DNA from 4 places in the Ferrimonas sp. genome. Region 1 is predicted to be linked to each of the others. Evidence: predicted binding sites of a transcription regulator. Region 1 holds the regulator's gene; each other region holds the start of a gene.
What was found. The regulator MetJ, encoded in region 1, represses methionine synthesis genes. The targets are predictions, from matches to a motif close to TAGACGTCTAGACGTCTA.
Positions count from the first base shown of each region.

Region 2: metK (methionine adenosyltransferase) is a predicted target of MetJ. The motif match lies at 1,968-1,985, and genes of this name have one in related genera.
Region 3: msrA (peptide-methionine (S)-S-oxide reductase MsrA) is a predicted target of MetJ. The motif match lies at 3,153-3,170, and genes of this name have one in related genera.
Region 4: metH (methionine synthase) is a predicted target of MetJ. The motif match lies at 3,731-3,748, and genes of this name have one in related genera.

Region 1 covers NZ_JBLXDO010000001.1:269,571-275,712, forward strand. Annotated here, with positions in the region: gene ACN0RV_RS01270 (malic enzyme-like NAD(P)-binding protein) at 364-1,611, shown strand; gene metJ (met regulon transcriptional regulator MetJ) at 1,747-2,064, opposite strand; gene metB (cystathionine gamma-synthase) at 2,246-3,400, shown strand; gene metL (bifunctional aspartate kinase/homoserine dehydrogenase II) at 3,397-5,766, shown strand; gene metF (methylenetetrahydrofolate reductase) at 5,798-6,142, shown strand, end outside.
Region 2 covers NZ_JBLXDO010000004.1:178,335-184,476, forward strand. Annotated here, with positions in the region: gene speA (biosynthetic arginine decarboxylase) at 1-645, opposite strand, end outside; gene speE (polyamine aminopropyltransferase) at 660-1,520, opposite strand; gene metK (methionine adenosyltransferase) at 2,075-3,226, shown strand; gene ACN0RV_RS06250 (hypothetical protein) at 3,343-4,482, shown strand; gene ACN0RV_RS06255 (ion transporter) at 4,498-5,316, shown strand; gene ACN0RV_RS06260 (SprT family zinc-dependent metalloprotease) at 5,313-5,807, shown strand; gene ACN0RV_RS06265 (endonuclease) at 5,843-6,142, shown strand, end outside.
Region 3 covers NZ_JBLXDO010000010.1:116,087-122,228, reverse strand. Annotated here, with positions in the region: gene pgm (phosphoglucomutase (alpha-D-glucose-1,6-bisphosphate-dependent)) at 1-1,409, shown strand, start outside; gene ACN0RV_RS11085 (hypothetical protein) at 1,677-2,084, shown strand; gene ACN0RV_RS11080 (GNAT family N-acetyltransferase) at 2,095-2,604, shown strand; gene msrA (peptide-methionine (S)-S-oxide reductase MsrA) at 2,645-3,127, opposite strand; gene astE (succinylglutamate desuccinylase) at 3,260-4,306, shown strand; gene ACN0RV_RS11065 (thiamine pyrophosphate-dependent dehydrogenase E1 component subunit alpha) at 4,542-5,717, shown strand; gene ACN0RV_RS11060 (alpha-ketoacid dehydrogenase subunit beta) at 5,721-6,142, shown strand, end outside.
Region 4 covers NZ_JBLXDO010000008.1:121,137-127,278, reverse strand. Annotated here, with positions in the region: gene ACN0RV_RS09575 (NYN domain-containing protein) at 1-278, opposite strand, end outside; gene ACN0RV_RS09570 (YceH family protein) at 604-1,218, shown strand; gene ACN0RV_RS09565 (MATE family efflux transporter) at 1,215-2,546, opposite strand; gene cobO (cob(I)yrinic acid a,c-diamide adenosyltransferase) at 2,573-3,169, opposite strand; gene ACN0RV_RS09555 (ArsR/SmtB family transcription factor) at 3,256-3,561, opposite strand; gene metH (methionine synthase) at 3,778-6,142, shown strand, end outside.

The sequences.
Region 1 (6,142 bases):
CTGGCTTTAAGGGCACCTCCTCCTCTAAACGGCCCTCAATGAACCTCATTATGCTTGGGAAAAGGTAAATTTTTATTGGTCAGTCCAATTTCCCGCGTGACCGGCATAACTCAGAGTTTTTGGTGCTAAGTGCCTTCTATCTAATTAAATTCACTGAATAATGTTTCACGCCCCATTAATCACTTTTCCTGAAATATAATTGTCTATTCTGTTACTTTTGACCCTTTGGCAATGAAACTGGTCAGAACTGCTTGTTATATCAAGTATTAATAACAAGATTGGTTGCAAAATCAGGCAATAGGAGTAAGGTTTCAGGCGACTGTACCCCCCTTCCCAAATAAAGTAGTGACTGGAATTAAGAGAATGGCAGACCTTCGCGAACAAGCCCTCGAGTATCACGCCCAACCTGTCCCTGGAAAGATCAGCATCTCGCTGACCAAGCCTGCGGAAACCCAGACGGATCTGGCCCTGGCCTACAGCCCGGGTGTGGCAGAGCCTGTTCGGGAGATCGCGTCCAACCCAGCCGATGCCTACAAATACACCAACAAAGGCAACCTGGTGGCGGTGATCACCAACGGCACCGCGATCCTCGGCCTGGGCAACCTGGGTCCCCTGGCCTCCAAGCCGGTGATGGAGGGCAAGGCCCTGCTGTTCAAGCGATTCGCCAACATCGACTCCATCGACATCGAGGTGAAGCATCGCACCCAGGAGGAGTTCATCGATACCGTGGCCAACATCGCGGACACCTTCGGTGGCATCAACCTGGAGGACATCAAGGCACCCGAGTGCTTCGAGATTGAGAAGCAGCTGATTGAACGCTGCCAGGTGCCGGTGTTCCACGATGACCAGCACGGTACCGCCATTGTCACCGCGGCCGGTCTGCTCAACGCCCTGGAGATACAGGGCAAAGAGCTGTGTGAATCCACCATTGTCTGCCTGGGCGCCGGTGCGGCCGCCGTGGCCTGCATGGAGCTGCTGATCACCTGTGGTGCCGTGCGTGAGAAGATCTACATGCTGGATCGTAAGGGCGTGCTGCACACCCGCCGCGAAGACCTGAACGAGTACAAGAAGCTGTTTGCCAACAACACCGACAAGCGCACTCTGACCGACGTGATTCAGGACGCGGACGTGTTTGTGGGGGTATCCGGCCCTGACCTCATCAGTGAAGAGCAGGTGAAGCTGATGGCAGACAAGCCGGTGCTGTTTGCCTGCTCCAACCCGGATCCGGAGATCAAGCCTGAGCTGGCCAAGGCCGCCCGTCCTGACGTCATCATGGGCACAGGTCGCAGTGACTACCCCAACCAGGTGAACAACGTGCTCTGCTTCCCCTTCATCTTCCGCGGTGCCCTGGACGTACGTGCCCGCGCCATCAACGATGAGATGAAGGTGGCGGCGGTGGAAGCGATTCGCCAGCTGGCCAAGGAGTCTGTGCCCCAGACCGTTCTGGACGCCTATGGGGCGACCGAGATGAGCTTCGGTTCCGAGTACGTGCTGCCCAAGCCGATGGACCCCCGCCTGCTGCCCCGAGTGGCCAAGGCGGTGGCCAAGGCGGCCATCGACTCCGGCGTGGCCGAACTCGAAGAGTTGCCTGCTCACTACATGATCGACTGATCACGCCGGCCTCGTTGCCAGGGCAGCCATCGGGCTGCCCTTTTTGATCTCCTGGGGACAGCCTCGGTCAGCTGCCCGGGCTCAACAAAAAAGGGATACCTCGCGGTATCCCTTTCTTTTTAATTCGTTGGAGTCTTACTCCATCTCTTCCCAGTCGATGCCCAGGGCTTTCATCTGGCGCTTGGCAGACTCCGGAATGGTGTCCGGGTGGTCCTTCCTCAGGTCGTTGTCCTCGGGCAGAGGCTGACCGGTGAAGGCGTGCAGGAAGGCTTCGCAGAGCAGCTCGCTGTTGGTGGCGTGACGCAGGTTATTAACCTGGCGACGGGTACGCTCATCGGTCAGCAACTTCAATACGCCCAACGGAATGGAGACGGTGATCTTCTTCACCTGTTCGCTCTTTTTACCGTGTTCCGCGTAGGGGCTGATGTAGTTGCCGTTCCACTCAGTGCTCATTGCCTTTGCCTTTGACTTGGGTTAACGGGTGCAAATTGTAACTGCTCTGATTTCTGAGTCAAATTGTAGATATCTTAACCTATAAACGTTTAGACGTCTAAAAGTCTTGACGCCCAAATCTGGATCGACTAATTTGGACGTCCAGACATCTTGAGCGCACAGAATAACCAGGAGCCACGGAATGAGTACTCACAAGCCCGCCACCATTGTTGCCCGTGAAGGGATTGATACTGACCTGACTCATGGTGCCGTGGTGCCACCTGTCTACCTGTCCACCAACTACACCTTTGCCGGCTTCAACGAGCCACGCCAATACGATTACACCCGCTCCGGCAACCCCACCCGGGATAGCCTGGGCAACGCCCTGGCACAGCTGGAGGAGGGGGCTGGCGCGGTGATCACCGCCACCGGCATGGCGGCGGTCAACCTGGCGGTGAGCCTGCTAAAGCCTGGCGAGCGCCTGGTGGTGCCCCACGATTGTTACGGCGGCAGCTACCGCCTGTTCACCAGCCTGGCCGCCAAGGGTGCGTTTGAGCTGTCCGTGGTGGATCAGGGGGATGAGCAGGCCCTGGCCGAAGCCCTGGCGAAGAGCCCCAAGATGGTGTGGCTGGAAACCCCGAGCAATCCGCTGCTGCGCGTGGTGGATGTGGAGAAGGTGGCCAAGGTGGCCAAAGAGGCCGGTGCCCTGGTGGTGGCGGACAACACCTTCCTCTCCCCTGTGCTGCAGAAGCCTCTGAACCTGGGGGCGGACATCGTGGTTCACTCCACCACCAAGTACATCAACGGTCACTCCGACGTGGTTGGCGGGGCGGTGATTGCCCGCGAGCCGGAGCTGGCGGAAACCCTGGCCTGGTGGGGCAACTGCCTGGGCATCACCGGTGCCCCCTTTGACTCCTTCCTGACCCTGCGCGGCCTGCGCACCCTGCCGCTGCGTATGCGCCAGCACCAGGAGAACGCCGAAGCGGTGGTCGCCCTGCTGGAGAGCCACCCTGCGGTGGCCAGGGTGCATTATCCCGGTTTGGTTTCCCATCCTGGCCATGAGCTGGCCAAGCGTCAGCAGAGCGGTTTCGGTGCCATGCTCAGCTTCGAACTTAAGGGCGGCGAGCAGCAGGTGCGTGATTTCCTGGCTCAGCTGGAGCTGTTCTCCCTGGCGGAGAGTCTGGGCGGGGTAGAGAGCCTGGTGGCTCACCCAGCCACCATGACCCACGCTGCCATGGCGCCGGAAGCCCGTCGCGCCGCCGGCATCGAAGACACCCTGATTCGCCTCTCCGTGGGCATCGAAGACAGTGAGGACCTGGTGGCGGACCTGCGCCAGGCCCTGGAGGCTCTGCAGTGACAGTGAAGCAGCTGCACAAGTTCGGTGGTTCCAGCCTGGCAGACGCCGAGTGTTACCACCGGGTCGCCCACATACTGCAGACCCACGGTCACGCCGGGGATCTGGTGGTGGTCTCTGCCGCAGGCAAGACCACCAATGCCCTGCTGGAACTGCTGCGGCTGGCCCGTCATGGTCACAACTACGCGGAAGAGCTGGATCAGCTGAAGGCATTCCAACTGGGGCTGGTGACCGACACCCTGGGGGAGTCGGGGCAGTCCCTGACCCATCAGCTGGCTGCTGACATCGACCACATCGATCAGGCCCTGGCTGCCGATCCGAGAGATTGCGCCGCCATCCAGGCGTTCGGTGAGTTGTGGTCTGCCCGCTTGCTGGCGGCTCTGCTGAGCAAGCTCGGCGCTCCGGCGACTGCCCTGGACGCCAGAGATTTCCTGTTGCTGGATGACAGCGTCCAGCCCCGCCCGGATTGGGGGCAATCCTCCGAGAACCTGCATCGCGCTCTGGCGCAGCGCCCCAACCAGCGTGTGGTGATCACCGGCTACTTTGGGGCCAACGGCCAGGGGCGCACCCGTCTGCTGGGACGCAACGGTTCTGACTACAGTGCCACCCTCATCGGTGCCCTGGCCGAAGTGACTGAGGTGACCATCTGGACCGACGTGCCCGGCATCTACAACGCCGATCCCAACCTGCTGGCGGACGCCCGTCTGCAGGGCAGCCTCAGCCTGGATGAAGCGGATCAACTGGCTCGCCTGGGCTCCCCGGTTCTGCACAGCCGTACCCTGCAGCCCCTGCGTCAGGTGGCGCTGGCTCTGAATGTTCGCTCCAGCTACACCCCGGACAGCCCTTTTACCCGCATCCTGCCCAGAGGCAATGAGCAGACCGAACCTGTGGTCACCAGCCTCAGCCGGGTAACCCTGTTCCGTTTCAAAGGCAAAGCCCCCGCTTTTCACCAGTTGTGTGACTGGTTGGCGCAGCAGGGTTTGCCGCCCCTGGCCCACTACGACCAATCATTAGCCCTGGCCCTGACCTGTGAGCAGGCCAAGGCCCTCGGCAGTGAGTTGGCGGACCAGGCGAAGAAACTGGGCCTGACCCTGCTCAGCAGCGGCGACGATTACGGCCTGGTGGGGCTGGTGAGTCAGCACCCAGGTCGACTGGCTGGGGCCTTCTCCCGCCTGCTTAGTCGCAGCGCCTTGCCCTGTTGTCGCCACGATCAGGCCCTGGTCACCCTGGTGCCGGCTCGCGAGGTGACCGCACTGGTGGAGTCCATTCACCGCCGCTGTGCCGGCCCCCGCAAGCGCATCGGACTGGTGCTGGCGGGCAAGGGCAACATCGGTTCCGCCTGGCTGGATCTCTTCGCCCTGCAACAGCAGCAGCTCAACGACGAGTTTGAGGCTGAGATGCGGCTGGTGGGGATCATCGGCTCCCAACACTATTTGATCGATGAAGCGGGTATCGAGCCCAATAGCGGACTGGCCCGCTACCAGGATGAAGCCCTGGAGTTTGCCTCTCTGGAGTGGCTGGATCAGGCCGCCGCCATGGATCTGGATGAGGTGGTGCTGCTGGACATCACCGCCTCGGCCACCCTGGCGCTGCACTATCCTGAAATTGTGGCCGCCGGCCTGCACCTGGTCAGCGCCAATAAGCAGGCGGGCAGCGGCCCGGGTGCCTTCTATCAGGAGCTGCAGCGCCAGCTGTCCAACTGCCACCGTTACTGGCGCTATAACGCCTCGGTGGGCGCCGGACTGCCGGTGTTCTACAGCATCGATGACCTAAAGCGCAGCGGTGATGCCATCACTTCGGTGTCCGGGGTGTTTTCCGGCACCCTGAGCTGGTTGTTCGATCACTTCGATCGCGGTGGCCCCTTCTCCGAGCTGGTGCTCAACGCCAAGGCTCAGGGGCTGACTGAGCCCGACCCCAGGGATGACCTGTCCGGCCGGGACATGCAGCGCAAACTGCTGATTCTCGCCCGTGAACTGGGACTGAACCTGGAGCTGGAGCAGATTGAGCTGGAGTCCCTGGTGCCAGAGGCGTTGGCGGATCTGCCCCTGAACCAGTTCCTGGAGCGCATCGGAGAGCTGGACCCTGTGATGCAGGGGGCCGCCGACAGCGCCAAAGAGAAGGGCCTGGCCCTGAGATACGCCGCCAGCCTGACCATAGAGGCGGGCGAGGTGAAGGCCCGTGTGGGTCTGGAGCAGGTAGATCAGAGTCACCCCTTCGCCAACCTGCCTGCGGGGGACAATCAGTTCCTGTTCCTCAGCAAGCATTACCCCAATGGCCTGGTGATTCAGGGCCCTGGGGCCGGAAGGGAAGTGACCGCCGCCGCGGTTCAGTCCGATTTTGTAGCCATTTGCCGACGTCTGCTTCACTGAGCCGGACGCACGTTTTACGGGAGTAGTATCAATGGGATTTCATCACGCACAGCAGTTAGAAGCCCTGAACGAGCGTTTGAGCCACCTGAAAGATATCCAGGTTTCCTTCGAGTTCTTCCCCCCCTCCACCGAGGAGATGGAGCAGACCCTGTGGAACTCGGTTGAACGGCTGGCGCCGCTGAAGCCCCGCTTCGTTTCCGTGACCTATGGGGCCAACTCCGGGGTACGGGATCGAACCCACAAGGTGATCGAGAAGATCCACAACCAGACCGATCTGGTGGCCGCCCCTCATCTGACCGTGGTGGACGCCACCGAAGAGGAGCTGCGTGGCCTGGCCAATCAGTACTGGGAGCAGGGCGTGCGCCACATCGTCGCC
Region 2 (6,142 bases), on a different contig from region 1:
CTTCTCGCCGCCGGATGCCTGCCACTTGCCCTTACCCTGGGACGCCAGGCGGGCGCGCACCCCCAACAGCGGGGAAACCCCCAGGGCCTCGGCCTCCTCCAGCACCAGCTGCATCTCAGACATCTTCTCGATCACCAGGAACACCTGATAACCCAGCTGCTGACCACGCAGGGCCAGGCGCACATACTCCCGGTCCTTGTAACCGTTGCAGACGATCACCTGGGCGCTGTCCTGGGCCATGGCCAATACCGCCAGCAGCTCGGGCTTGGAGCCCGCTTCCAGTCCCAGGGACTGGCCGCCACCGGCCAACAGCTCCTGCACCACGGTGCGCTGCTGATTCACCTTGATGGGGTAGACCGCCAGGTACTGCCCCTGGTAGCCATACTCACTGATGGCGGTGGTAAAGGCGCTGCACAGCCCCTGCACCTGGGAGTGCAGGATCTGGGGAAAACGCACCAGCATAGGCAGTTGGGCGCCCCTGTCCTGGATCAACTGCTCGGTCAGTTTGGACAGTGACAGACTGATTTGCGGGTTGGCCGGGTTGGGGCGTACCTCAACCTGACCCTCGCCGTTTACGCCGTAGTAACCCCGGCCCCAGTAGGGCACGTTGTAGAGTTGATGGGCGTCGCGACTACTCCAGCTCAATGGCCTCTCCTCCGTCAGCTCACCTTGGCCAGGCGATCCACCAGGTATTGAGGCAGAGCGAAGCTGCCCAGGTGGATGCCGGGATTGTAGTACTTGGTGCTGATGCCGGCGGCGGCAAAGCGGGCACTGATGGTCTCCAGGCTCACTTGGCGCGCCTCGGCATTGTCACTGGCCCAGGCGAAGCTCATCACACCGCCGATGTAGGTGGGCACCGCTGCCACGTAGAAATGGCGATCGCCAAAGTAGGGCGCCAGACGCTGGTAGGTGGTCTCCGCTTCGCCCTGCTGCATGAAAGGCACGCCATTTTGGGCCACGAAGATGCCGCCTTCGGTCAGGCACTGTTTGCAGCCCTTGTAGAAGTCAGACTCGAACAGGGCCTCGCCGGGACCGATGGGATCGGTGCAGTCGGAGATGATCACATCGAAGGTCTCCTGGCAGTTCAGCACGAACTCCTTACCGTCATTGATGACAATCTCCACCCGGGCGTCGTCGAAGGCACCCTGACTGTGGTTGGGCAGGTGCTCCTTGCACATCTCGATAACGGTGTTATCGATCTCCACCTGGACCACACGCTCCACGCTCTGGTGCTTGATCACCTCGCGCAGCATGCCGCCGTCACCGCCACCGATGATCAGCACCTTCTTGGCACTGCCATGGGCCAGCAGCGGCACATGGGTCAGCATCTCGTGGTAGATGAACTCATCGGCTTCGGTGGTCTGGATAATGCCATCCAGGGCCATCACCCGGCCAAAGCGCTCATTCTCAAAGATGATCAGTTCCTGATGTTCGGTGGGGGCGCGAAACAGCACCTTGTCCATGCCAAACTCCTGGCCATAACCAGGATAGAGGGTTTCTTTGTAATGTTTGTCGCTCATTGCGCGGTCTCCGAACCATTTCGCGTCTGTCCCAACTGGCGGGCAGACTCATGTAGAAAGAGTGTAGATAAAACGGAGATCGAGGGTCGCGACCCGGACCAGATGGGTCCGAAAGGGGGGGATATCATCATAGTTGTGCTAAATCCTACCGGTTGCCGCTCCAACGTGAACTGTCACATCGGGCGGCTTATGCCACGAGAACCATAAAACCTCAGTTTGTTGAAATCTGTTTGGGGAGAATGCCCCATCCGAGCGCTTTATACCCCCTTTGTTAAATTTGCGCCAGAAAAAACGATGAAGAAAATTTGAACTTCAGAGAGACTCACCACAAATCAACCTGCTGACACCATATCGTTGCTGGCTGAACCCTGCTGTAACGCTCATTTCACGGCCTGGGTAAAAAAATACCCTCAACATCACTGGATTTTGGGTGGCAAATACATAAAATAGCCGTCTAGATGTAGATGCGTCCAACCAGTCGATTCCGAGCGATGTGTGCTTATCGGTTGAAATTCCGCATCTTTCCCCAGTTTCTAATGTGAGAGTTGATTGCCATGGCACGTCATCTGTTTACCTCTGAGTCCGTATCTGAAGGTCATCCCGATAAGATCGCCGACCAGATTTCCGACGCCGTTCTGGACGCCATCCTGGCCCAGGACCCCAAGGCTCGCGTAGCCTGCGAAACCTATGTAAAGACCGGTATGGTGATGGTAGGCGGTGAGATCACCACCTCCGCCTGGGTCGATATCGAAGAGATCACCCGTCAGACCGTGCGTGACATCGGCTACATCCACTCCGATATGGGCTTCGACGCCAACTCCTGTGCGGTACTGTCCGCCATCGGCAAACAGTCTCCCGACATCAACCAGGGTGTGGACAAGACCGATCCCCGTGAGCAGGGCGCCGGTGACCAGGGCCTGATGTTCGGCTACGCCAGCAACGAAACCGATGTGCTGATGCCTGCCCCCATCACCTACTCCCACCGTCTGGTGAAGCGTCAGGCTGAAGTGCGCAAGAACGGCACCCTGCCCTGGCTGCGCCCCGACGCCAAGTCCCAGGTGACCTTCGCCTACGAAAACGGCAAGGTATCCGGCATCGACGCCGTGGTTCTGTCCACCCAGCACTGTGACAGCGTCTCCACCGAAGACCTGCGCGAAGCGGTGATGGAAACCATCATCAAGCCTGTGCTGCCGACCGAGTGGATCAACAAGGACACCAAGTTCTTCATCAACCCAACCGGCCGTTTCGTTATCGGTGGCCCAATGGGTGACTGTGGCCTGACCGGTCGTAAGATCATCGTTGACACCTACGGCGGCATGGCCCGTCACGGTGGTGGCGCTTTCTCCGGTAAGGATCCCTCCAAGGTTGACCGTTCCGCGGCCTACGCTGCCCGCTACGTTGCCAAGAACATCGTGGCTGCCGGCCTGGCCGAGCGCTGCGAGATCCAGGTTTCCTACGCCATCGGTGTGGCCGAGCCGACCTCCATCAGCATCGAAACCTTCGGCACCGGCAAGCTGCCAGAAGAGAAGCTGATCGAGCTGGTACGCCGCCACTTCGACCTGCGCCCCTACGGCCTGATCGAAATGCTGAAGCTGGAGCGTGCCATCTACGCGCCTACCGCCGCCTACGGTCACTTCGGCCGCGTCGAGTTCCCCTGGGAGCAGACCGACAAGGCAGAGGCCCTGCGCGCCGACGCCGGCCTGTAAGCCAGGCGATTCCGCCAAGACCGAAGAGGTGCCCAAGGGCACCTCTTTTTGTATCCGGGTACCGAAGATCATCTGTGATACCCTGACTGCCAATAACCAGAGATAGGGAGATCCCGATGCGACACCTTGCCCTGCTGACCCTGTTCAGTCTGTCCCTGAATGCCGCTGTGCTGGACCCGGAGGAGCTGAGAGTGGCCCAGGTCGAAACCGACCTGCCCGAGTTGCTTACCCCCCTGGCCCCCATCAGCGACGGCGCCATCGACCACCACCGCAGCGCCGCCGATGAACAGCAGCACACCCAGGCGATGACCCTGTCAGGCAGCCGGCTGTGGCGCCACGCCGTGGCCCGGGTGCAATCCGGCGATCTGGATGACCGTCCCCTCTACTGGAACCGCCTGCTGGTGCGCCGGGAGATGAAGCAGCAGGCGGCGGGCTATCAACCGGCAGACTGGCAGCAGCAGGTCAGCATCGACGCCTTCGAGCGCGCCTCCCGCGGCATGAGCGACATCCGCTTCAACAAGGGCACGGACCTGAAGATCCTGGTCACCGGTTTCGACCCCTTCTTCCTCGACCGTCACCTGAACCAGTCCAACCCCTCAGGCCTGGCGGCCCTGGCCCTGGATGGCCAGGTATTGCACCTCAATGGCCGCTCCGCCCAGGTGGAGGCGGCGATGATCCCGGTGCGCTTCGAAGACTTCGACCAGGGGCTGATCGAATCTCTGCTTACCCCCTACCTCGAGGGCAACAAGGTGGACATGGTGGTCACCGTCTCCATGGGCCGCAGCGACTTCGATCTGGAGCGCTTCCCCGGCCTCAACCGCAGTGCCAAGGCGCCGGGCAACCGCAACATCTTCACCGGAGCCACCAAGGAGGCGCCCCTGGCCCCCAGGCTGATGGACTCCCCCCTGGCAGGGCCGGAATTTGTGGAGTTCTCTCTGCCGGTATCCGCCATGCAGCGGGCCAAAGGTCCTTGGAAAATCAACGATAATCATCAGGTGGCCACCCTGGAGAAAGGCGAATTTGAGGCCACTGGCCTGGATGAGCTGTCAGGGCAGACGTCGGTCTCCGGTTCCGGCGGCGGCTACCTCTCCAATGAGATCAGCTACCGCAGCATCCGCCTGGGCAACCTGCTGGAGGCCAAAGTGCCCACCGGCCATATCCATACCCCGAGAATCGCCCAGTACGAAGCGGACACCGAAGCGGCCATCGTCGCCCAGATCCGCGCCATGCTGACCCAGGCGATTGGCAGCCTCTGATAGAGCAGCAACACCATGAGTAACCCAAGTCTCAAAGAGCGGGTGTTCGACGTCATCTTCGGCACCGACACCGCAGCGGGCAAGGCCTTCGACCTCTTCCTGCTGGGGATGATTCTCCTCAGCGTGCTGGTGGTGATGCTCGACTCCATCGATGCCCTTCACAGCCAGTACGGTCGGCTGTTCTGGCACGCCGAGTGGGGTTTCACCCTGCTGTTTTCCGCCGAATACCTGGTGCGGCTGTGGGCCTCCCCCAAGCCCAGCCACTACGCCCGCAGCTTCTACGGCGTCATCGACCTGTTGGCGATCCTGCCCACCTATCTGCAGCTGTTGTTGCCGGGCACCCAGTACCTGCTGGTGCTCAGGCTGCTGCGGGTGATGCGGGTATTTCGCATCGTCAAGGCGATCCGCTACCTGGCAGAGGCCAACCTGCTGTGGCGATCCATCAAGGGCTCCCTGCGCAAGATCACCGTGTTCTTCACCTTCGTGCTGCTGCTGGCCTGCGTCATGGGCTCGGTGATGTATATCCTGGAGGGGCCGGTCCACGGCTTCACCAGCATCCCCAAGGGGATCTACTGGGCGATTGTCACCATCACCACTGTGGGCTACGGAGACATCAGTCCCCAAACCACCCTGGGGCAACTGGTGGCCTCGGTCACCATGATCCTCGGCTACTCGGTGCTGGCGGTGCCCACCGGCATCTTCACCGCCACCATCCATCAGGAGATGACCCTGCACCGGGACCTGCGCCGCTGTGAAAACTGCGACCGCTCCGGCCACGACCAGGACGCCCGCTTCTGCAACCACTGTGGCACCGAGCTGGAGGAGCAGGTGTGACCGGGCTGCAACAGGCCCTGGCAGAAAGGGTAGAGGCCTGCTACCTCACCGCCGAACAGCGTCTGGGCCAGACCTTCCCCAGGCCCCAGATCAGCCTGAAGCTGCGAGGACAGAGCGCCGGTGCCGCCCACCTTCAGGAGAACCGTCTGCGCTTCAATCCGGTGCTGCTGGCGGAGAACCCGGACGCTTTCCTGGCAGAGGTGGTGCCCCACGAGGTGGCCCACCTGCTCGCCTGGCAACTGCACGGCAGGGTCCGCCCCCATGGCCCCGAATGGCAGGCCCTGATGAGCCGGGTGTTTGACTGCCCACCCAGGGCCCGCCACAGCTTCGACATCAGCTCCGTCGCCCCGGCCACCTATCCCTATCGCTGCGGCTGTCAGGAGCATGCCCTGACGGTACGCCGTCACAACAAGGTGCGCCGTGGTCAGGCACGCTACCTGTGTCGCCTGTGCAATCAGCCCCTGATCCCGGACACCCCCACCAGTCAATGAAATCAGTTTGAGTTAGCTCCGGTCGGCAGTACCCTATGCCGGCACAGGTTCTACGACTCAATAAAATGAAATCATTACTGTTTTTGCTTTTGGCCACCGCGTCTGTCGCGGCAGCCCCCACCAGTTTCAACGCCGCCAAGCGGCAGCTGGTCTCGGTCTACGACCACCTTCCCGGTGCCACCACCTTCTACTGCGGCTGCGATTACCACAAGGAGGGAAAAAAACTGTTACCGGATCTGCAAAGCTGCGGCTACCAGGTTCGAAAACAGAAAACCCGCGCCGGCCGCATCGAATGGGAGCACGTGATGCCCGCCTGGGCCTTTGGTCACCAGTTG
Region 3 (6,142 bases), on a different contig from region 1:
GTCCCCTCTACCTGGGTTTTGACACCCATGGCCTGAGCCAGCCCGCCTTTGCCTCTGTGCTGCAGGTGCTGGCCGCCAATGGCGTGACGGTTCGAGTTCAGCTGGAGCGTGGCTTTGTGGCCACCCCGGTGGTGTCCCACGCCATCCTGGACCATAACCGCCAGGGCGGTGAACTGGCCGACGGCCTGATTCTGACGCCCTCTCACAACCCGCCACAGGACGGGGGCATCAAGTACAACCCACCCCATGGTGGTCCGGCGGATACCGACGCCACCGGCTACATCGCCAATCGTGCCAATGCCTATCTGAGTGACGGCCTGCAGGGCGTGCGTCAGGTGACCCTGGATGTGGCCATGGCCACCGGCCTGGTGGAGCAGGTGGACATGATTGGCACCTATGTGGAGCACCTGGCCGAGGTGATCGATTTCGAGGCGATCCGCAAGGTGGGCCTGAAGATTGGTGTCGACCCCATGGGCGGCTCCGGCATCCACACCTGGCCTCGCATCGCCGAGCGTTATGGCCTGAATATTGATGTGGCCAATCCCGTGGTGGACCCGGCGTTTGCCTTCATGCCTCTGGATAAGGATGGCAAGATCCGCATGGATTGCTCCTCCCCTTATGCCATGGCCAACCTGCTGAAGATTAAAGACCAGTTCGACATCAGCATCGGCAATGATCCCGACTTCGACCGCCACGGCATCGTCTGTCGCGATGGTGGCCTGATGAATCCAAATCATTATCTGGCGGTGGCCATCGATTACCTGCTGGGTCATCGCCCCAACTGGCGCAGCGACCTGCCAGTGGGTAAGACCCTGGTGTCCAGTGCCATCATCGATAAGGTGGTGGCGGATCATGGCCGGGTGTTGAACGAAGTGCCTGTGGGCTTCAAATGGTTCGTCAGTGGCCTCCATGGCGGCGACCTGGCCTTTGGCGGCGAAGAGAGCGCCGGGGCCAGCTTCCTGGACAGGGCTGGAAACGCCTTCTCCACGGACAAGGATGGTTTCATCCTGGGCCTGCTGGCGGCGGAGATCCTGGCGGTAACCGGCGAGTCGCCTGCCGAGCACTACCGTCGCCTGGAGCAGAAGTTTGGTCAGGCGTTCTACAGCCGCATCGATGCCCCGGCCAACGATGAACAGAAGGCGCTGCTGAAGGCGATGGACCCCGAAATGGTCAAGTCCGACACCCTGGCTGGCGAGGCGATCACCGCGAAGCTGACCCAGGCCCCCGGCAACGGCGCGGCCATCGGCGGCCTCAAGGTGACCACGGAGAATGGCTGGTTTGCTGCTCGCCCTTCCGGCACCGAGGCGATCTACAAGATCTACGCCGAGAGCCTCAAGAGTGAAGCCCACCTGGCTGAGCTGATTGAGGATGCCAAGGCTTTGGTGGACAGTGTGTTCGCCGCCAAGTAAGGCACAGCGATGCAGAAAACGGCAGCCCTGGGCTGCCGTTTTTTTTTGGAGTAATGCCACAGCAGGTGGCCAGACGGCTTGCCAGAGGTGTCGTGATAAAGGCATGGTGAATGAGTGAGTTGTTGCCTGAGGATTAGGCAGAGCAGACAAGGACCAGTAATGTCAACGAATTCCATGAGCGGCCTGGAGGTGATGAGTGCCATCGCCACCCTGGAAGGCGCATCGATTTCCAAGTAGCCAGTTTTGAGGATGTAAAGGAGAAGGCCGATGACCGCACAGACTCCCGATTTTATCTATCTTGATGGTGAGTTTCATGTTCTCGATGATTGGCCGTTGCTGCCGGAGCTTGGGCAGGGCGTCGCGGCGCGTGCCGAAGCCGAGTGGGAGGCGGTGGACAGAGCCCTGCTGTCCTCCTGTTGCTGGCGTGAATACCTGGGTACCTGGACCATAGAATCGGGCCAGTTGTATCTGAAGGAGATCAGGGGGAAGTACCGGCTCACCGACGGCCCGGTGTTTGCCCATTGGTTCAGCGGGGAGTTGCTCCTACCCCAGGGGGAGCTGCTGGACTGCAAACCGGAACTGGATTTTAAGCTGATCTATGAACGGGCCCGGGTGCTGGAGATAGAGCAGGGCAGGGTAGTGGCAGATCGCATCGAAACCCCGGAGCAGAACTAAGGAGAAAGTCTTGACCGAATTGAGCCTCAGGCCACTGACGGCGGAGGATGAGCAGTGGCTTTATGAGCTGGAGCGCGACCCACAAGTGATGCGCTTTACCGACCGCGGCCCGCAGACACTGGCGCAGATCCAGCAGCAGATGCCAAGTTTGCTGGCGGGGTACGACGACCCCGAGGGATTGAAGCTGTGGGTGGTGGAACACCCCGTTCTCGGCAGCGTAGGTACCGCCGCCTTCTACCGGGGGGAGAGCGCCCACTACGAGGTGGGCTATAAGCTGGCCCGACGTTACTGGGGACAGGGACTGGGCAGTGCCTCAATGGCGGCGCTGATGCTCTGGGTGGCGGAGCACCACCCCGATGCGCCTCTGGTGGCGGAAGCCTTTGAGCAGAATGCCGCATCCGCGAGGATCCTGGAGAAATTTGGCTTTCAGTGCACCCGGCGCCACTTCAACGAGGCGAGGCAGTTGTGGGATCTTACCTTTGAGCGCCCCCCCATAGCGGTGCTTCCCCTGACCCTTTAGCGCTCAGGCCGGAAGCAGCGGCTTGGTCGAGAGGTCTGCCTCAGTACAGTGCGATGTGGCAGCTGGGCAGGTCGTGCTTGTCGAAGTAGCCCTGGTGGTACTCTTCGGCGCGGAAGAAGGTGGTTACCGGTTCGATGGCGGTGACTATGGTCTTCTCTTTCCAATATCCCTCTGCCTGTTGGTGTGCCTTGGAGGCCTCTGCGGTGTCACGCTGGGTGTCGTCGTGGAAGAACACCACACTGCGGTACTGGCTGCCATGATCCTCACCCTGCTGATTCACCGTGGTGGGGTTGTGGAACTGCCAGAAGGTATCCAGCAGTTGCTGATAGCTGATCCTGGATTCATCGAACTCCACCTGCACCACTTCGGCGTGGCCGGATTCTCCTGTTTTTACCTGCTCATAGCTGGGGTTGTCCTGCTGGCCGCCCATGTAGCCACACACCGCCGAAGTCACGCCATCGAGCTCCTTGAAGAACTGCTCTACACCCCAAAAACATCCTGCACCGAAGGTGGCAATGGCCATAACCTGACTCCTTAATCTGGATTTCTAGACGGCTAAACGTCCAAATGTCCGTAAACTGTATCAGCTCCATGACAGATTGCAACCCCGAATCTTAATCGTCCGGGGTGCCGCTTTCCCGCTTCTGAGGCTACAATGGCCGGCACAAGAAAAAAGCAATTGGAGTGCGACGTGTTATTTGAACACCAGGATCTTTTGGCGCTGACCTTGGCCCATCCCCATCCCCGCAAGCAGCCGCAAAGCCGCACACTGGCCGACGGCACCCTACTGACCCTCATCGACACCGGCATCCTGGCCATCGAACCGGCTGAGCCCGGCGACAGCGACATTGTGCTTTCCTGTGGTGTCCACGGCAATGAGACCGCTCCCATAGAGCTGGTGAATGATCTGGTGAACGCCATCATCGATGGCAGCCTCACCTGTCGCCAGCGGCTGCTGGTGCAACTGGGCAATACCCAGGCGATGGTCAATGGCACCCGGGGCGTGGCAGAGAACATGAACCGGTTGTTCAGTGGTGCCCACGCCAAGGGAGAGCCCAACGACGAGAAGCGTCGCGCCGCTTTGCTGGAGCAGACGGTCAGAGAGTTTTTCAAGGAGCCGGGGCGCAAGCGGTTCCACTACGACCTGCATACCGCCATCCGTGACTCCCAGCGGGAGAAGTTTGCGGTTTATCCCTACCGCCCGGGGCGTCCCTGGAGCATCGAGCAGATTCGATTCCTGGCCGGGTGTGGCGTGGAGACCATACTGCTGTCTCACAACCCCACCACCACCTACAGCTACTTCTCCTCCAACGAGTTTGGCGCCGATGCTTTTACCGTGGAGCTGGGCAAGGTGTTCCCCTTTGGCCACAACGACATGAGCCGCTTCGAGGCGTGCAAGGCCCAGCTGGCCAGGTTGATTGCCGCCGAGGCGCTGGAGTACCCGCCCCTGGAACAGAGCGTGGTGTTCGATGTGAGCCAGGTGGTGAACAAGCACCATGAGGATTTTCAGTTCACCTTTGCCGACGATCAGGCCAACTTCACCGAGTTTGCCCCGGGCCATCTGCTGGCCAACGATGGCGAGTTGGAGGTGAGGGTTGGGGAGGTGGCGGAGTCGATCATCTTCCCCAACGCCAACGTGGCCATCGGCCAGAGGGCGCTGCTGACCGTGGTGCCCACAGAGATAGACGACAGATTTGAGTAGATTCGGTGCCGGGGCGCTCTACAGATAGAATCACCTGTAGGGCGCTTTGATGAGAAGTCACTGTAAATATTGCGATACAGCTGACAAAGTGTGATCGCGATCATGGATGGCTCTCGCCTTGAGCACCCTCTGGGCAGGCAGTAACCTTAGCCCAAACATAACAATTCCGGACCTAGGTCCGGAGATAATAAACGGCCACGGATGTTGGCCCCAGACACAAGACGGAAGCGAAATAATGAGCCTCGAACCTCAGCATCAGGTGCACAAGGCGGTCATGACCTCGGGTCACGCTTTGAAGATCCCTGAACTTAAGATCTTGCAGTCCGACGGAACCCCTTACCCCGGCGCCACCCTGCCTGACATTGATCAGGAACTGGCGCTCAAAATCTACGACACCGCGGTGTTTACCCGGGTGCTGGATGAGCGGATGTTGGCCGCCCAGCGTCAGGGCCGCATCAGCTTCTACATGACCTGCATCGGCGAAGAAGCCGCCGTGGTGGGCAGCGCCGCAGCCCTGGGCCAGGATGACATGATCATGGCCCAGTACCGTGAACAGGCCGCCCTGCGATATCGCGGTTTTACCACCGAGCAGTTCATGAACCAGATGTTCTCCAATGTGAAGGACCTGGGTAAGGGCCGTCAGATGCCGATCCACTACGGCAGCAACGAGCTCAACTACATGACGGTCTCCTCGCCTCTGGGCACCCAGATCCCCCAGGCCGCCGGCTACGCCTATGGTCAGAAGCGGGCGGGTAAAGAGGCGGTGACCCTGTGTTACTTCGGTGAAGGCGCCGCGTCCGAGGGCGACTTCCACGCCGGTTTGAACATGGCGGCGGTGCTCAACTGCCCGGCCATCTTCTTCTGCCGCAACAATGGTTACGCCATCTCCACCCCCACCTCAGAGCAGTTTGCCGGCGACGGCATCGCCCCCCGTGGTGTGGGGTATGGCATCAACACCATCCGGGTGGACGGCAACGACATGCTGGCGGTACTGGCCGCCACTCAGCAGGCCCGCGCCATCGCCGTGGCGGAGAACAAGCCGGTGCTGATTGAGGCAATGAGCTACCGCCTGGGAGCGCACTCCAGCTCAGACGATCCCTCCGGCTACCGCTCCCGTGAGGAGGAGGCCAAGTGGCGCGAGCACGACCCTGTGCTGCGCTTCAAACTGTGGCTGCTGGCCCAGGGCTGGTGGAGTGAGGAGCAGGACGAGGCCCTCTATGACCAGTACCGCAAGGAGGTGCTGGCGGCGGTGAAGGTGGCGGAAACCCTGCCCAAACCCGCCTACGATACCCTGGTGACCGACGTGTACGACACCGTACCCGAGCACCTGGAGAAACAACTGCAAGAGACCCGGGATCACATGGCTCGTTACCCCGACCACTACCCCGCAGACAGTGGCAAGGAGGCGTAACCCATGGCCCAGATGAACCTGTTACAAGCGATCAACAGCGCCATGGACATCGCCATGGCCACCGATGACTCCGCCGTGGTGTTTGGTGAGGACGTCGGCCACTTCGGCGGCGTGTTCCGCGCCACCTCCAAACTGCAGGAGAAGTACGGCAAGGAGCGTTGCTTCAACACCCCGCTCACCGAGCAGGGGATCATCGGCTTTGCCAATGGTCTGGCTGCCCAGGGCAGCACCGCCATCGCCGAGATCCAATTTGCCGACTACATCTTCCCGGCCTTTGACCAGTTGGTTAACGAGTCCGCCAAGTTCCGTTACCGCTCCGGCAACGAGTTTGACGTCGGCCGCCTGACCGTGCGCACCCCCTATGGCGGTGGCATCGCCGGCGGTCACTACCACTCCCAGTCCCCGGAGGCCTACTTTACCCACAC
Region 4 (6,142 bases), on a different contig from region 1:
TCTATGGTGATCCCCACGTCCCAATCCCCTTTGGCTGAGCCATCGGCCCGCTGGATAAAGGGTTTGAGCTTCACATCAAAGCCGATGTGCTTAAGGGCGTCCTGAAACTTGCGTTGGCCGTCATCCCCACGATGGGTGGCGTAGGCGGTGGCAAACACAATCTCTCCCTGATTGCACAGATGCTGCCACAGGGCCCGGTAGTTAAACTGACTACCGAAGGCCTGACGGCAGGTGTAGTAGATGTTTTGCACATCCACGAAGACAGCGATGCGGTTCAAGAGAGATTCCACGGCAACTTAGAGATAAGTCACCAGAATACAGAAAGTAACGACCCCGGTTCAATTTCATTGGCCAGAATTCAGACGCCGATCGGCAGTTTTGACAATTGGATTGAATATTTTCTAAACAATTCGCTGGCCCCGCCGATACATAGGGTTGGCTCCACAAGCCCTGGTAGGCCTTTCGTTCTGCAAATCAGACCTCTAGCCATTTTTCGCCCCTCATTGCTCAAAGGCTGGTCATTCGCCTGCGTCAGGGCTTGCCGTTTTATCCGCCAGGGGAAATACTGAGTCGGTCTAAGTGCTAAGGAGGCCCGCCGTGGAGATGAACCTGACCCTCAATGAAACCCGAGTCATCGGCTGCCTCTTGGAGAAAGAGAGCACCACCCCAGATCTCTACCCCCTGACCCTGAACTCCCTGAAGAGTGCCTGCAACCAGAAGAGTAACCGGGACCCGGTACTCTCCCTGAGCGACAACGAGATCCGCCAGACCCTCAATGCCCTGATGGATCGCCGCCTGGTCAGTGAAGAGGGAGGCGCCCGAGCCAGCAAGTACAAACACAGATTCTGCAACACCGCCTTTGGCGGCCTCAAGCTGAGCGAGCAGGAGCGGGCCCTGGTGTGCGTGCTGCTGCTGCGCGGACCCCAGACCCCGGGTGAACTTCGCAGCCGCACCGGCCGTCTGACCCAGTTTGCCGATGTGAATGCGGTGGACGCGGTACTGCAGGGGCTGGCTGAGCGGGAGATGGTAGTGCAACTGCCCAGGGAAGCCGGCAAACGGGAAGCCCGTTACGCCCACCTGTTCTCCGGAGAGGTGTCCATGCCCACCACCGCCGATGTGGTGGCGGACGACAAGGCCCGCATCCAGGAGCTGGAGCATGAGGTGATGATCCTCAAGGCGGAGATCGACCGCCTCAAGGGGGAACTGGCCAGCCGCTAACTCCAAAAGCGCAGCGGCAATCCCCGCCGCTGCCAATCCTGCCACAACAGCCACAGCACCCAGATCACCAGCAGGGTGTTGGAGAGCGGCACCGAGATCCACACCCCCTGAACCCCCAGCCACAGAGGCAGCAGCAACAGAAACGGCAGCTGCAGCGCCAGATTGGCCAGGGTGATGAGCCCGGCCCGGCGGCCATCTCCCACCGACTGAAAATAGGCGGCAATCACGAAGATGATGCCGTCAAAATAGAGGGCCCAGGTGTGCCAGGCCAGCCCCTGACGGGTGGCCTCGAACAGGGCGGTATCATCACTGTTGAAGGCGTGAATCAGGGGGGTGGGCACCCCGAAGAACAGCAGGGCGGTCAACAGGCCGGAGACCAGCACCAACCCCAGGGCCCAGCCCATCACCCGCTGTAGGCTGGGATACTCCCTGGCGCCAAACAGGTAGCTGAGCAGGGGCTGGGCACCGCCGGCCACCCCCTCGGCAAACAGGTAATAGACCACGCACAGGTAGCCGACGATGGAGAAGGCCCCCACCTGAATGGCGTCCCCATACTCCAGCAGCATGGCATTGTGCACTGCGGTGATGAAGCTGTAGTAGAGGTACATCAACCAGCTGGCCATCCCCAGGGCCACTATGGCTCTGGCATCGGCCAGGGTAAGCCCCATGTCAGCCAGAACGAGCCGGGTGCGGCACAGCGAGGAACGGAAATAGCCCAGCCCCAGCAGCAGCACCAGGGCCTGGGAGAGCACCGTGGCCACTGCGGCCCCCTGAAGCTGCCAGTCCAGCTGCACGATAAACAGGTAATCCAGGGCTATGTTGGCCAGGGCGCCACCACCGATGAGCAGGGTGGAGAGGTTGGGGGCATTGTCGTTGCGGACCAGGAAAGGGATGGCGATCCCCCCAAGGGCCAGGGGACAGCCCCAGGCCAGTACTTGCAGATAGGTCCTGGCCATGGCCAGCACCTCACCCCGGGCCTGTTGCAGGGTCAGCAGGTGCTCCCCCAGAGCCAGCAGCAGGACGCCGCATCCGATGGCCATCAACAGCAGCAGGGTGATGCCACTGCCCAGCCAGCGCGCCGCCCGAACACCATCGCCCTCTCCCCGAGCCATGGAGGAGAGGGCGCCGGCGCCTATACCCACCATCAGCGCCACCCCATACACCAGGCCGATCACCGGCCAGGCGATGTTAATGGCCGCCAGTCCCACGGCGCCAATCTGCTGACCGACAAACAGGCCATCCACAAACTGGTAGAGGCCGCTCACCATCATGGCGGCCACCGTAGGAACTAAAAAGCGCCAGAACTGGCGCTTAAGGGAATCTTGCATGAAGGACTCGTAAAGCACTGTTTGGCTTACCAGTCTACTCCTTTACGTGCCTTGACGCCCGCCTCAAAGGCGTGCTTGAGCGGCCGCACTTCCGACACGGTGTCCGCCAGCTCTTCCAGGCGGCGGTGCGCCGCACGGCCGGTGATCACCACACTCTGCTCCCGTGGTCTGTCGGCGATCGCCTGAATCACCTCGTCCAGATCCAGATAGCCGTAATTGGTCATGTAGGTGATCTCGTCCAGCAGCACCAGATCCACCTGGGGATCCGCCAACTCCTGCTTCACCTGCTGCCACACCTCCTGTGCTGCGGCGCTGTCCGCCTCTTTGTCCTGGGTCTCCCAGGTAAAGCCGGTGGCCATCACATGGAAGCGCACGCCATGCCCGGCCAGCAAATCCCGCTCACCGCAGGCCCAGTTGCCCTTGATGAACTGGGCCACGGCGCAATTCTGGCCATGACCGACGGCACGGGCCACGGTACCAAAGCCCGCCGTGGACTTGCCCTTGCCATTTCCGGTGAGGATCAACACCACACCACGCTCCTCCTGAGCCTGGGCGACCTTGGCGTCCACCTTCTCTTTCACCTTCTGCTGCCGCTCCTTGTGGCGCTGGTTCGTGTCGGTCATGGATTCATCCTGTATCTGCAAGGAAAAGGGTTCATTTTACGGGATTCTTTCGACCCAAGGCATGGGAAAACCCACAGTGATTCGGGTCAGTCCGAGTCCGAGGTCTCCAGGGAGCAGCACTCGGCACTGAGAAAGCCCATCAGTTCGTCGGTGGCTTCCAGGTTGGCGCGACAGATCAGCTCACGGCCGCGTCGCTCCTGGGTCACCAGGTTGGCAGCCATCAGCCGGCTGATGTGGTGGCTCAGGGTAGAGCCGGGAATGGACAGATGCTGCTGAATCTCGCCCACATTGAGCCCCTGCAGGCCCCCTTTGACCAGCAGGCGGAAGATACTCAGCCTGGTGTCGTGGCCCAGTTCGGCGAAACGGCGCACCGCCTCGGCGTGGTCGATCATCCTCACTCCTTGGGTAAATGGTTGTACAGGGGAAATCATGACCCAAAGTGCCGGGAAATCCAAGGGGCAGTCCCAAAGCCAGGGCATCCTGTCCATAATCGACCACTATGGCGCCATTGCGGTTTTTTTACCCCGGGGGGCTATCCACGGGCCACCACCTTGGCTAAGATAGACGTCTAAACGTATAAATGTCTATATGAAATTAGGGACGGCGCCATGGCAACCACACTGCAGCAACTTCTCGCACAGCGGATACTGATTCTGGACGGCGCCATGGGCACCATGATCCAGGGCCACCGCCTGGAGGAGGAGGATTACCGTGGCGAGCGCTTTGCAAACTGGCCCTGCCAGATCAAGGGCAACAATGACCTGCTGTCCCTGACCCAGCCTGAGATCATCGCCGGCATCCACCGCGCCTATCTGGACGCCGGTGCCGACATCATCGAAACCAACACTTTCAACTCCACAACCATCGCCATGGCCGACTACCAGATGGAGGCGCTCTCCAGGGAGATCAACTTCGAGTCAGCCCGGCTGGCTCGTCAGGTGGCTGACGACGTGGCCAGGGAGACCGGCGTTCCCCGATTTGTGGCCGGGGTGCTAGGCCCCACCAACCGCACCTGCTCCATCAGCCCGGACGTGAACGATCCCGGCTATCGCAACATCAGTTTCGATCAACTGGTGGCCGCCTTCCATGAGTCGGCCCAGGCATTGGTGGAGGGAGGCGCCGACCTCCTGCTGGTGGAGACGGTGTTCGATACCCTCAACGCCAAAGCGGCCCTGTTTGCCATCGACACCCTGTTCGAGGAGCTGGGCCGTTCACTGCCGGTGATGATCTCCGGCACCATCACCGACGCCTCGGGACGCACCCTTACCGGCCAGACCACCGAAGCCTTCTACAACTCCCTGGCCCACATCCAGCCGGTGGCCATCGGCCTCAACTGCGCCCTGGGGCCCAAGGAGCTCTCCCCCTACGTGGAGGAATTGGCACGCATCAGTGAGTTTCCGGTGTCGGCCCACCCCAATGCCGGATTGCCCAATGAGTTTGGTGAATACGACGAAACCCCGGAGCAGATGGCCGAGATCATCGGCCAATGGGCCGCCGAGGGCTGGCTGAATATCGTCGGCGGCTGTTGCGGCACCACTCCGGAGCACATCAGCGCCATCAAGGCGGCGGTGGACCAGTACGCCCCCAGGCGTGCCCCACAGATCCCGGTGGCCTGTCGCCTGGCCGGCCTGGAGCCCTGCACCATCGACGCCGACGCCCTGTTCGTCAACGTCGGCGAGCGCACCAATGTTACCGGCTCCGCCCGTTTCCTGCGGCTGATCAAGGAGGGGGATTACGAAACCGCCCTCTCCGTGGCCCGCCAGCAGGTGGAGAACGGTGCCCAGATCATCGACATCAACATGGATGAGGGGATGCTCGACGGCGTCGCCGCCATGGAGCGCTTCCTCAAGCTGATCGCCTCCGAGCCGGAGATCGCCCGGGTGCCGATCATGATCGACTCCTCCAAGTGGGAAGTGATCGAGGCCGGCCTCAAGTGCATCCAGGGCAAAGGGGTGGTCAACTCCATCTCCCTCAAGGAGGGGGAGCAGGCGTTCATCCATCAGGCAAAACTGATCCGCCGCTACGGCGCCGCCGCCATCGTCATGGCCTTCGACGAGCAGGGCCAGGCGGACACCTATGAGCGCAAGGTGGAGATCTGCACCCGCGCCTACCGGGTACTGACCGAAAAAGTGGGCTTCCCGCCCCAGGACATCATCTTCGATCCCAACATCTTCGCCATCGCCACCGGCATCGAGGAGCACGACAACTACGCCGTGGACTTTATCGAGGCCACCCGCACCATCAAGCAGACCCTGCCCCACGCGATGATCTCCGGCGGCGTCTCCAACGTCTCCTTCTCCTTCCGGGGCAACAACCCGGTGCGGGAAGCGATCCACGCGGTATTCCTCTACCACGCCATCCACGCCGGCCTCACCATGGGGATCGTCAACGCCGGTCAGCTGGCGATCTACGACGACATCCCTGATGAGCTGCGGGAGCGGGTGGAGGATGTGGTGCTCAACCGCCGTCCTGACGGCACCGAGCGGCTACTGGCCGTCGCCGAGGAGTACCGAGGTGATGGCGCCGCCGAAGCGGACCCCAGGGAGGCAGAATGGCGCAGCTGGCCGGTGACCAAGCGGCTGGAGCACGCCCTGGTCAAGGGGATTACCGACTTTATCGAAGAGGACACCGAGCAGGCGCGACTGGAGGCAGACGCACCCCTTCAGGTGATTGAGGGCCCGCTGATGGATGGCATGAACGTGGTGGGGGATCTGTTCGGCGACGGCAAGATGTTCCTGCCTCAGGTGGTGAAATCCGCCCGGGTGATGAAGCAGGCGGTGGCCTACCTGACCCCCTACATCGAGGAGAGCAAGCAGGAGGTCAGCAGCGCCGGTAAGATCGTCATGGCCACGGTCAAGGGGGATGTGCACGACATCGGCAAGAACATCGTCGCCGTGGTGCTGCAGTGCAACGGCTACGAGGTGGTGGACCTTGGGGTGATGGTGCCGGTGGAGAAGATCATTGAGACCGCCG